Regions from separate parts of the Gordonia jacobaea genome, predicted to be linked through region 1. Evidence: riboswitches for the same ligand, from Rfam matches in the RefSeq annotation. Region 1 holds a riboswitch; the other holds the start of a gene.
What was found. Region 1 has a riboswitch for thiamine pyrophosphate ahead of ACRVY7_RS11815 (3-oxoacyl-ACP reductase). Riboswitches for the same ligand answer to the same signal wherever they lie in the genome.

Region 1 (5,599 bases):
TCCCGCCGCTGATCGCGAAGCGCTTCGACACCAACGGTGTGAACGCGATCGGTGGGCTGTCGATGGGCGCACTCGGCGCGATGTCGATCGCGGTTCGCAACCCCGAGATGTATGCGGGCGTCGCGGCATTCAGCGGGTGCCTCGATCAGGGGACGCCGGATTTCCGTCGCGCGACAGCGGCGACGGTACAGACGCGCGGCGGCAACCCGGACAACATGTGGGGACCGATCACCGACCCGCTGTGGACCGAACACGACCCCGCAGAACACATCGCAGCACTGCGCGGAAAGCCGATCTATGTCGCTGTGGGCGACGGACTTCCTGACCTCTCGCTGGGACTCGCTGGGATCGCTTCGCCGGTCGGTGGCGCACTCGAGCGTGCCGCGCTCGAGTGCACGACGGCATTCAAGCAGAAGGCCGATCAGGCGGGCGTGAAGATCACCTACAACTTCCGGCAGGGTCTGCACTCCTGGGGCTACTGGAACCAGGATCTGCACCGCGCATGGCCGACGATCGCGAAGGCGCTCGACGTTCCCGTGCGCTGAATCGATCCCGGCGCGCTGACTCGGTTCCGGCGCGCCGACTCGGTTCCGGAGCGCTCAGTCTAAAGGCGTCGGGTCAGGATGAAGTCGTGCTCGATGCTGCCGTTGAGGTCGAACGTCTTGACCCCGGCACGCTCGAATCCCATCTTCGTGTAAAAGCGTTGCGCGCGAACGTTTTCCTGGTTGACGCCGAGCCAGACGAGCACGCTGCCGCGATCACGGGCGGTCTCGATCGCGGCGCGCATCAGCAACTGTGCAGGCGGGTCGGTGCGACCGCGTGAGTGATGGTCGGGGAGTACGTACATCTTCGACAGCTCGGACGACGGTGTCTCGACGACCACCGCTGCGACGTCGGGGTCGGTCGGTGGCCGGTGGTGCACGAGCGAATAGCCCACCGTCGTGCCGTCGGATGTGCGTGCGATCAATACGTCACTCTCGTCGCTGGCGATGTAGGCAGCAAAGTTCGCTTCGGCCAGGTTGGTCGTAATGAACCCGGCGATGTCGTCGGGCGACGAGTGCGGCGGACAGGCCAGGGGGAAGGTTGCGGCAGCTACCTCGGCGACGACGCCTGCGAGTGAGGGGTCGACCACGACGTCGACGGCCACGGCACCGTGGGAATGCTGTTCGGGTGCGGCATCGCCGGCCATCTGGCTGGTCGGATGTGGTGGCACAGGCGGCGCTACTTCTTTCCGCAGGTGCAGTTGGCGCCGCACGAGCACTCGGGCCCGCAGGTGCAGTCGGGGTTGTCGCAGCCGGGTGTCATATCAGCAGTCATGCATACGATTCTACGACCGCGCCGAGGGCGTCGGAAGGCGATCGGCGGGCTCAGATGCACGACGAAGCTCCGGATTCACCCCAGTGAGAGTCGCCACGAGCCCGCGTAGATCTCGCGGAGTTCGGTCACCTCATATGGCATCGCGCCCTGGCCCTCGGTGGTGATGGCGTTGACGATGAGCATGCCGTCGGTGATCTCCCACTTGTACTGGTCCCCGTCGAATGCGGCCTCGCGACCTGATGAGTCGACGACGGTGAAGCTGCCCGGGCGGTAGTCGATGTTCATGCTCGCAGTATGCCTGCCGGTGTTCAGTCCTTGACGAGGCCGCCATCGACGACGAGGTTCTGTCCGGTGACCGCTCGCGACCACGGCGAGAGGAAAAACAGTGTGGCGTCGGCGAATTCCTCTGGTGTGGTGACCGACCGCAGGGGAGTGGACGCGGCGATGGCGTCGAAGATCTCAGGGGGTGTCGCTGCGCTCGCGTCTGTGGTGCGCAGGAGTCCGCCGGAGACCATGTTGACGGTGATGTTGTCCGGGCCGAGGTCGGCGGCCAGCGTGCGAGTCAGCGCCAGGAGTGCGGCCTTGGCGGCTGTGTAGTCGTGGTAGGGGACAACGGGATTCTGCACGAGGTTGGTGCCGATGTTGACGATGCGCCCCGTACCGGCTTCGCGCATGCCCGGAAGCGCCGCCTGTACGACTGTCAGTGCGCCGCCGACGATTCCGCGAAACTGCGCGTCGAGTTCTGCGGTGGTGATGGTGTCGGCGGTTGAGCGGGCGTCGCCGTTGAACGAATAGTCGGGCAGGGCGTTGTTCACCACCGCCGTGATAGGCGCGCCGAAATGGGTTGTCGCAGTGTCGATCATCGTCTGAACCGCGTCGGGGTCGGTCACGTCGGCTTCGACGGCGAGTGCTCGGTCGCCGAACTCTGCTGCCAGCGCAACTGCCGCGTCGGCGCTGCGTCGATAGTTGACGACCACACGCGCACCCTCACGCGCCGCGGCGCGTGCGAGCGTTGCGCCCAGTCCGCGGCCCGCGCCGGTGATCAGTATGACGTGCTCGGAAAGAGGCAGCGCTGCAGGCATTTTCGGACCATCCCTTCGCCAGTGCTAACTGGAGCAGGTTCTGCGGGTCTGATCTCAGCCGACCTTGTGTCGGCACCCCGTGTCAGTCTGGCAATCAGACCGCACTCGGGTTGCGAACGCAAGCACCGCTCGGAGTTGCGTGGGATCCTCGGGGGCATTTTTGTACCCGTGGATCCCAAACAACTGCGCCAAGGGGCCGGGGAACAAAAAGATCCCGCTGCGAACAGCGGGATCTGATGGTGCGCGATACTGGGATTGAACCAGTGACCTCTTCCGTGTCAGGGAAGCGCTCTCCCGCTGAGCTAATCGCGCGGGTATGAAATTGGTGGTTTGGAGGTGGCGACGGGAATCGAACCCGTGTACACGGCTTTGCAGGCCGTTGCCTCACCACTCGGCCACACCACCAGATGCGAGTCGACTCGCGCCGAGCGGATGACGGGATTCGAACCCGCGACCCTCACCTTGGCAAGGTGATGCGCTACCAGCTGCGCTACATCCGCATGCTTCGCGAGCAGATCTTGTGGACCATTTGTTGCTCGCGATGCGATGCAGAACATTATCCGACCGACACGCTTCTAACAAATCGCCTGGTCAGAGCCTCGGAAAGTGGGAAGTGTGCAGGCGGAGAGTGTCGCGATGGCACCACGACGCACCCTTGGGCCGCGATTTGGGTTCCCGGTGTCGATCCGTGTAGTCTTTGCCCTCGTGCACCGACGCCTTTGCGCGTCGCGCGCGGTCCCGTGGCTCAGTGGAAGAGCGTCCCGTTCACACCGGGAAGGTCGCTGGTTCGATCCCAGCCGGGACCACAAGAATGTCGCTGCTCGGTGGGTCGTCTCGACGCCGAGCATGGTTCCCGACAGGGTTCCCTGACCGGCAGTACCTGCGCCGTGATCACTGCGCGCTCTTCCAAGACCGGTATTTTTCGGGGAGGCACACCGCGCACGGCCGGTAACCTGCTGCGATCGCAATCACTTCGTCGCGGAAGAAGACGCGGTTGTTCACGTAGCCGCCCCGGGCTATCGTCCGCAGCGCCGAGGTGCAATCCAGCTCGCCGTAGATGCGGCTACGTCGGTGTCCGCCAAGGCTTCCCGGTGTCGAGCTCCTGTATGGCTTCCGATTCGCACCGAGAAGCACGTACGTCTTCTCCTGCACCTCCACACCTACGCGGCGTCGTGGAAGACCAAGGCGAGGGTGATGCGTTCGCCGGAGCGGACGGCCGAGACTCCGTGTCGGATCGGAGCTGCCGACCACCCGCGCTTCGACTCGACGGGACGGTCTCGGGTGGTGAACACGTAGCCATGACCCTGCGGCAGCAGGAACGCGGTTCCCCGTGACTGTGCACGTGGGCGTTGTTCGAGCAGCAGAAACTCCCCGCCGGTGTGGTCGACTCCGGGATTGCTGAGGTTGATGACCACCTGCAACGGAAACACGAGGTCGCCGTAGAGGTCCCGATGCAGCGCGTTCCAGTCCCGCTCGCCGTACTTCAACAGGATCGCCGTCGACTTCGTCTGGCCCGCTGCGTGGCACATCGCCAGCCATTCGTCGAGGGTGTCCGGCCAGATCGGGTCGCGGCCGAGCTTGGTCCACCAATCCCGAGCAATGGGCAGCAGTCGCGGATAGAGCGCCTGTTTCAGACGATCGACCGGCTCCGGGTAGGGAGTGTCCAGGTATTTGTACTGTCCCTCCCCGAAGCGGTGACGACCCATGTCGACCGTCGCGCGGAAGACGTCATCGGCGTCGTACAGCGCTCGGAGCTCGTCGACTTCGGGTGCGGTCAGTAGCCGGGGGAGAAGCGCACCGCCGTACTCGTTCACCTCGGCGGTGACGCTTCGCCAGTCGGCCGACTCGACACGCTCCGAGTACGCCTCCCCGGCTGTCGCCCTCGTGGAGCCGACGCTGCTGTGTGCGCCGGCGTCAGCCCCGCGACTTCCTTGCCTCTCCGCGGCTGTGGTCACGTGTCCTCCCAGGTCGACTATCAAGCGCGTCCAGCGCCCTCACCGGGTAGTCGCGACAGCGGGCTGAAACGTGAGATGAGATTTACACCAGCACGGTTCTCGGTGTTGCCGAGCACCTCGCCTGCGTGACAACCCCTTTCATGCTCCGATGGTCCCCGCGGCAGGCTCGTAGGGCGTGAAGAACTGATTCGCGGGCACGCCCTCGAGGGTCATCACCAGGGCGGGTACGGCCATGCCGTCGATCTGCTCTCGGATGATGTCGGCGTGGCCTGCATGGCGTGCGTACTCCTCGATGAGGTGAATGAGGAAGTAGCGCAACCGGATGGGTTGCGGCTCGAGCTGGCCGTACCACGGCGCGGGCGGCGCAATCGCGTCCGCATCCGGGTCGCTTGCCAGGATCAGTCGACGCAATTGCGCACGTGTGGTGTCGAAGTCGCTGAGCAGGTCGTCGACCGACTCGTCCTCGCCCACAACGAAACCGGCGAGGTAGTCGGCGACGCCGTCGGCGTCGACCGTCGGCGTGACGTCTTCACCGGAGAGTCGCTCGACTGCTCCACGCATGCCGTCGAGAGTGTGCTTGATCAGGCCGCCGATGGAAAGCTCACTCCGACAAGGGGTTTCGCGCAGCTGCGCCTCCGTGAGGCCGAACGCCGCGGCGCGGATCGCGTCGAGCTGCTGATCCACGTAGTTGGCGATACCGGTTGCTTCGTTGTCGCGCTGCGGTGAATACATCGAGATGCTCCGATCAGAGGTGGTGTGAACTTCTGATCAGAGCCTCTCAGCGATTGCGGTCGGTTTCGGTCCGCAATGAAATAATGACTCTCAGCTCTGAAGCGGTGCCAACGCCCGTCATCCGCGAAGCGGCGCCAAGGCTCGTCATCCGCGAAGCGGCGCCAAGGCCCGTCATCCGCGAAGCGGTGCCAATGCCTCAGACAGCTTCACGATCTCGTCGAGCTGAGCCTTGACCACGGCGCTTTGCTGCTCGTTCGGCTCGAAGATGCCGTCGTCGGTCAGTTGCTTCTGCGGGAAGTTGATCTCGACGTTGTCTTTGGTCATGACGAGCCCGAGTGCTGACACGACAACCCGCAGTGCGACCTGGGCGCGTGTTCCGGCCGAGTTGCCGCCCCAGTTGACGAAGCCGACTGGTTTGCGATCCCACTCGCTGTGTAGGTAGTCGAGCGCGTTCTTGATGGCGGGGGAGTAGCTGTAGTTGTACTCGGGGAAGACGAAGATGAACCCGTCCGC
Region 2 (5,599 bases), on a different contig from region 1:
GCACGATGGGCTGCAGCCATCCCGGGTACTCGGAGATCGGCGCGAACCCCGTGTTGAAGAACAGCATCAGCAAGAACAGAACCCCGAGATGGTCGACGACGGACTTCTGCGCGACAGTCGCGATCGCGATGACCACGAAGACGAATCCGATACCGAAGACCACCGGCACCAGGACCGCGCCGATCCCGGCGAGCCACCCCTGGGTGAACCGAAATCCCATGAGCGCCGCGACCCCGAACAACACGACCGTGCCCAGCAACGTGCGGGCCATCTCTGCGAACACACGGCCGGCCAGGAAACTCGACCGCGGAATCGGCAGCGTCCACAGCCTCCCGAGAACCCCGGACTCACGCTCGGACACGAGGTAGATGCCCGTCATCAGCGTGCCGAACATCGCGCCGACCAACGCGACGAGCCCGGTGTAGCCATAGATGCTCTGACCGGCACCGATGGCGGTGGTGATCCGGCCGAGCACGAGCTGGAACATCGCGAGAAGGAAGGCGGGAAAGACGACTGCCTGAATGAGCACCCCGGGGTCGCGCGACCACGTCCGCAGCAGCGTCGACGCGAGCACCCGCGCCCCGACGCCCCACCCCACTGCCCTGCGATCCACTGCTCTGCGTTCCACTGCTCCGGCCGCGCCGCGCCCTTCTGCACCGCGCGGCGAGATGTCGACGCTCATCGCTGCTCCCCCTTTCGTGCGGCCAGCGCCAAGCACAGCGCTCCGACGGCCAACAGTCCGACGCTCCACCCGACGACAGGCCCGGTCTGGACGTCGGCACCGGTCGAGAGCGCGCGCATTGCCTCGGCGAACACCGACACGGGCTGATTGCGGACGACAGGCTCAATCCACCCGGGAAAAGCATTGGCAGGCACCAGGCCCGTCGAACACATCACGAGCAACAGCTGCGGAATCATCAGCATCTGCCCAACGCTCTCGGCGTGTGTGGCGGCGCTACCCAGAGCATCGGCCATCATGCTCAGTGCGAGCGCGAAAACGATTGCGAGCGCGAAGAACCCGATCGATTCGACGATGCTCCCGCGCAGCCTGAAGCCGAACACGCACGCATACAGCGACACCGATACAGCCGAGACACACATCCGCACAACAGCATTCGTCATGCGCGCAGCCCCTGGTGTCAGGCGAGAGATGGGCAGCGAACTCAGCCGCTCCCGCATACCGCCGGTCGCCTCTTCGCCCGCGATCTCACACGAAATGATGGCGACAAACATGGCGGCCTGCAGAATGACCAGCGGCACAACGTATTGCGCGTAGTCGACGCCACTGCGTTCAAAGCGAGAGTGCAGCGGCACGTAGAAGCAGGTGAAGAACACGATCGGCGAGCCGATCGCGAAGAAGAGCAACCCGGTGCGGATCGACGAGTCGAGACTCCTCCTGGTCAGCACAGCGTATGCCGTCGACCAACCGACCGACGTGCGTGGCGCCGCGCCCCGACGCACCGCCGTTCGCTCCGCGGAGATCGTCATGGCACGACTTCCTCACTGGCAGTGCGATTCTCGTCGGTCAACTGCAGGAACACCTCGTCGAGCGACGGCCGGCGAAGCGCGATGTCGAAGACGCCCACCCCTTCGGCGCGCAGCGTCGACGCGACGGCGACGACAGTGTCGAGTTCTCCCGGCGCCTCGACGACGAGGACCGGACGCGACTGCGCCGACGTCGCGGCGTCGAGGAATTCGTGGTCGGCCAGCGCGGTCCGCACCCGTGTCACATCGGCTGCGTCGAGCAGCGTGATCTCGCAGATCGCCGATCCCGCTTGATGTTTGAGCTGCTCGGGGGTTCCGCGAGCGACCACAGAGCCGTGATCGAGCATGACGATGTTGTCGGCGAGATTATCGGCCTCTTCGAGATACTGCGTCGTGAGCAGCACGGTGATGCCCTCGGTTCGTAGCGCCGCGATCGTTTCCCACACCGCGGCACGGCTACGCGGGTCGAGTCCGGTTGTCGGTTCGTCGAGGAACAGAACCCGCGGGCGCGTGACGAGTGCGCACGCGATGTCGACCCGGCGGCGCTGGCCACCCGACAACGCCGACACTCGACGATCGACGAACTCGCTCAGTCCGAACGCCTCCGCCACGTGTGCCACGGAGCCCTTCGCCTCGGCCGACGACAGGCCGGTGAGCCTGCCGAACATGACGAGGTTCTCTCGTGCGGACAGGGTGTTGTCCAGCGATGCGTATTGCCCTGTGAGAGAGATCAATTCGCGCACCCTCGCCGCGTCGTCGACGACGTCGTGTCCGGCGATGAGTGCACACCCGGCGGTCGGACGCTGCAGCGTCGCGAGGATCGAGACGGTCGTCGTCTTGCCGCTGCCGTTGGGACCCAACAGGCCGAGGACCTCTCCCTCGGAGATCTCGACGTCGATTCCGCGAAGCGCGTGCACCTCCCCGTAATCCTTCTGCAGACCTACGATCTCCACCAACGTCATCGCTGTTGCACCCTTCCGGATCGTCGCGAGCTCGAACAGCGCCCTGTATGTTGGTAAGGCAATCCTAAGTTAGGAACTCGCGTTGGGCTACCCCCGGTTTCGTGACGCAACAGCAGCAAGCCAGTAGAGTGAACTGCACACAACCGAATCAACGCGGGGGCTCTCACGTAACCGAGGGCTGAGATGGCGGCAGGCGGCCGCTGACCGCATGAACCTGTCCGGGTAATGCCGGCGTAGGGAGAATCTCATGGGCACACGTGTATCCGGCGGCAGCAATTCCGCGTACAAGGTCGACTCCGACATCCTGACAACCGGTCCGATCGAGGGCAGCACCAAGCATTACGCCGACGTCGACGGGTTACGGGTTCCGCAGCGACGCATCAACCTCACCAACGGCGAGCACCTCGATGTCTACGACACATCGGGGCCCTACACCGACTCCACCGCCGTGATCGACGTCGAGGCAGGCCTCGCCCGCACCCGCGACGAGTGGCACCGTCCCGACCCGGTCGACGGAGCGTCGACCCAACTCGCCTGGGCACGAGCAGGACTCGTCACCGACGAGATGCGCTTCATCGCCGCACGCGAGAACGTCGACGTCGAACTCGTACGCAGCGAGGTCGCTGCCGGACGCGCGGTGATCCCGGCCAACCATCGTCATCCCGAGTCCGAACCGATGATCATCGGCAAGGCGTTCGCGGTGAAAATCAATGCGAACATCGGCAATTCGGCGGTGACCAGTTCCATCGCGGAAGAGGTCGAGAAGATGGTCTGGGCGACGCGCTGGGGCGCCGACACGATCATGGATCTGTCCACCGGCGACGACATCCACCTCACCCGCGAGTGGATCATGCGCAATTCCCCCGTCCCGGTCGGGACTGTGCCGATCTACCAGGCACTGGAGAAGGTCAAGGGCGATCCAACCAAGCTGACGTGGGAAATGTACCGCGACACCGTGATCGAACAGGCCGAGCAGGGCGTCGACTACATGACGGTGCACGCGGGCGTGCTTTTGCGCTACGTACCGCTGACCGCTCGCCGGGTGACCGGAATCGTCTCGCGCGGTGGGTCGATCATGGCTGCGTGGTGCCTCGCCCACCACGAAGAGTCGTTCCTGTACACGCATTTCGACGAGCTGTGCGAGATCTTCGCGCGCTACGACATCACTTTTTCACTCGGCGACGGACTGCGTCCGGGCTCGATTGCCGACGCCAACGACGAGGCACAGTTCGCCGAACTGCGCACGCTCGGAGAGTTGACCCGCATCGCGAAATCCCATGGCGTGCAGGTGATGATCGAGGGTCCGGGTCATATCCCGATGCACAAGATCGTCGAGAACGTGCGCCTCGAAGAGGAGTTGTGCGAGGAGGCGCCGTTCTACACCCTCGGCCCGCTCGCCACCGATATCGCGCCCGCATACGACCACATCACCTCCGCGATCGGCGCGGCGATGATCGCGCAAGCCGGGACGGCCATGCTCTGCTATGTCACCCCGAAGGAGCACCTCGGGCTACCCGATCGCGACGACGTGAAAGTCGGTGTGATCACCTACAAGATCGCGGCCCACTCAGCCGATCTCGCCAAAGCCCACCCGCGAGCTCAGGAACGCGACGACGCTTTGAGCAAGGCGCGCTTCGAGTTTCGCTGGACAGACCAGTTCAACCTCGCACTCGACCCCGACACGGCACGCGAGTACCACGACGAGACCCTCCCCGCGGAACCCGCGAAGACGGCTCACTTCTGCTCGATGTGCGGCCCGAAGTTCTGCTCGATGCGTATCTCCGCCGACGTGCGGGCCTATGCAGAAGAGCACAATCTGGTGACGGCAGAAGACATCGACCGACGAATCGAGCAGGAGATGGCAGCGAAGTCCGCCGAGTTCGCCGACGCAGGCAACCGCGTCTACCTGCCGATCGATGCGACATCGGGAGCCGCAAGCAGATCATGACGACACCACTGTTGCCCACCACCGAACCGGGGGTCACACCTGTCCGGGTGATGACCATCGCGGGTTCGGACTCCGGCGGCGGCGCCGGAATCCAAGCAGATATGCGGACTTTCGCGTTGCTCGGACTACACGGACTCGTCGCGGTCACCGCGGTGACGGTCCAGAATTCGGTGGGCGTCAGCGGCTTTCAAGAGATCGATCCGGAGACGGTCGCGGCGCAGATCCGCAGTGTCGTGACCGACATCGGGACGAGTGCCGTCAAGACCGGCATGCTGGCGTCGGGACCGATCATCGACGCCCTCGTCGATACCTGCGTGGAACTCGGCATCGGGCGCGGCGGCGACACCCCGCTCGTCGTCGACCCGGTCTGTGCGTCGATGCACGGCGACCAATTGCTCGCCGACGAAGCACTGGATGTGTTGCGGCGCAGACTATTTCCTCTTGCCACGGTTGTCACACCGAATCTCGACGAAGTGCGACTGCTGACGGGCATCGAGGTCGTCGACGCGGCGTCGCAGCGCAAGGCCGCCGTCGAATTGCATGGGTTGGGTCCGCAGTGGGCACTGGTCAAAGGTGGCCACCTGCGCTCCAGTGCGCTCAGTCCCGACCTGCTGTACGACGGCACCGACTTTCTCGAGTTCGCGACAGCTCGCGTCGACACCCCGCACGATCACGGCGCGGGCGACACACTCGCAGCGGCCATCGCGTGCGCTCTCGCGCATGGATATGCCGTGCCGGACGCCATCGATTTCGCAAAGCAGTGGGTTACCCGCGGCCTGCGTTCGGCCTATCCGCTGGGAGCCGGGCACGGCCCCGTCAACCCGTTGTGGCGCGTCGGCAACGACGTCCGACATGCGTGAACGGGAATCGTCTGAGAGGTAGCGGACCAATAACAGTCCGCCACATCTCGCGATAATCATCACGAAGCTCACCGTAGGGTGAGAGTCATGGGCTGGACGTTTCTCATGGACATGGACGGCGTGCTGACGAACGAGGAACACCTCGTACCCGGCGCAGACGAATTCATCGCGGAATTGCGCAACAACGACATTCCCTTTTCCGTTCTCACCAACAACTCGATCCGCACGGCACGTGACCAACACGCCAGATTGCTGCAGATCGGCCTCGACATTCCCGAGGAATCGATCTGGACATCGGGAATGGCGACAGCCGACTTCCTCGCGTCACAGGACCAGGGCGACAC

Region 2: another riboswitch for thiamine pyrophosphate. It lies ahead of thiC (phosphomethylpyrimidine synthase ThiC); the one in region 1 lies ahead of ACRVY7_RS11815 (3-oxoacyl-ACP reductase).

What each region holds. Positions count from the first base shown of each region.
Region 1 is NZ_CBDRLS010000003.1:215,093-220,691, forward strand. It holds gene ACRVY7_RS11800 (alpha/beta hydrolase) at 1-545, shown strand, start outside; gene ACRVY7_RS11805 (GNAT family N-acetyltransferase) at 605-1,189, opposite strand; gene ACRVY7_RS11810 (hypothetical protein) at 1,393-1,602, opposite strand; gene ACRVY7_RS11815 (3-oxoacyl-ACP reductase) at 1,626-2,399, opposite strand; TPP riboswitch at 2,393-2,489, opposite strand; tRNA gene ACRVY7_RS11820 (tRNA-Val) at 2,637-2,711, opposite strand; tRNA gene ACRVY7_RS11825 (tRNA-Cys) at 2,731-2,804, opposite strand; tRNA gene ACRVY7_RS11830 (tRNA-Gly) at 2,827-2,899, opposite strand; tRNA gene ACRVY7_RS11835 (tRNA-Val) at 3,134-3,205, shown strand; gene ACRVY7_RS11840 (Ada metal-binding domain-containing protein) at 3,291-3,551, opposite strand; gene ACRVY7_RS11845 (2OG-Fe(II) oxygenase) at 3,560-4,213, opposite strand; gene ACRVY7_RS11850 (DinB family protein) at 4,493-5,086, opposite strand; gene ACRVY7_RS11855 (NADPH-dependent FMN reductase) at 5,258-5,599, opposite strand, start outside.
Region 2 is NZ_CBDRLS010000001.1:1,114,048-1,119,646, forward strand. It holds gene ACRVY7_RS05165 (ABC transporter permease) at 1-682, opposite strand, end outside; gene ACRVY7_RS05170 (ABC transporter permease) at 679-1,488, opposite strand; gene ACRVY7_RS05175 (ATP-binding cassette domain-containing protein) at 1,485-2,447, opposite strand; TPP riboswitch at 2,591-2,701, shown strand; gene thiC (phosphomethylpyrimidine synthase ThiC) at 2,695-4,395, shown strand; gene thiD (bifunctional hydroxymethylpyrimidine kinase/phosphomethylpyrimidine kinase) at 4,392-5,255, shown strand; gene ACRVY7_RS05190 (HAD-IIA family hydrolase) at 5,343-5,599, shown strand, end outside.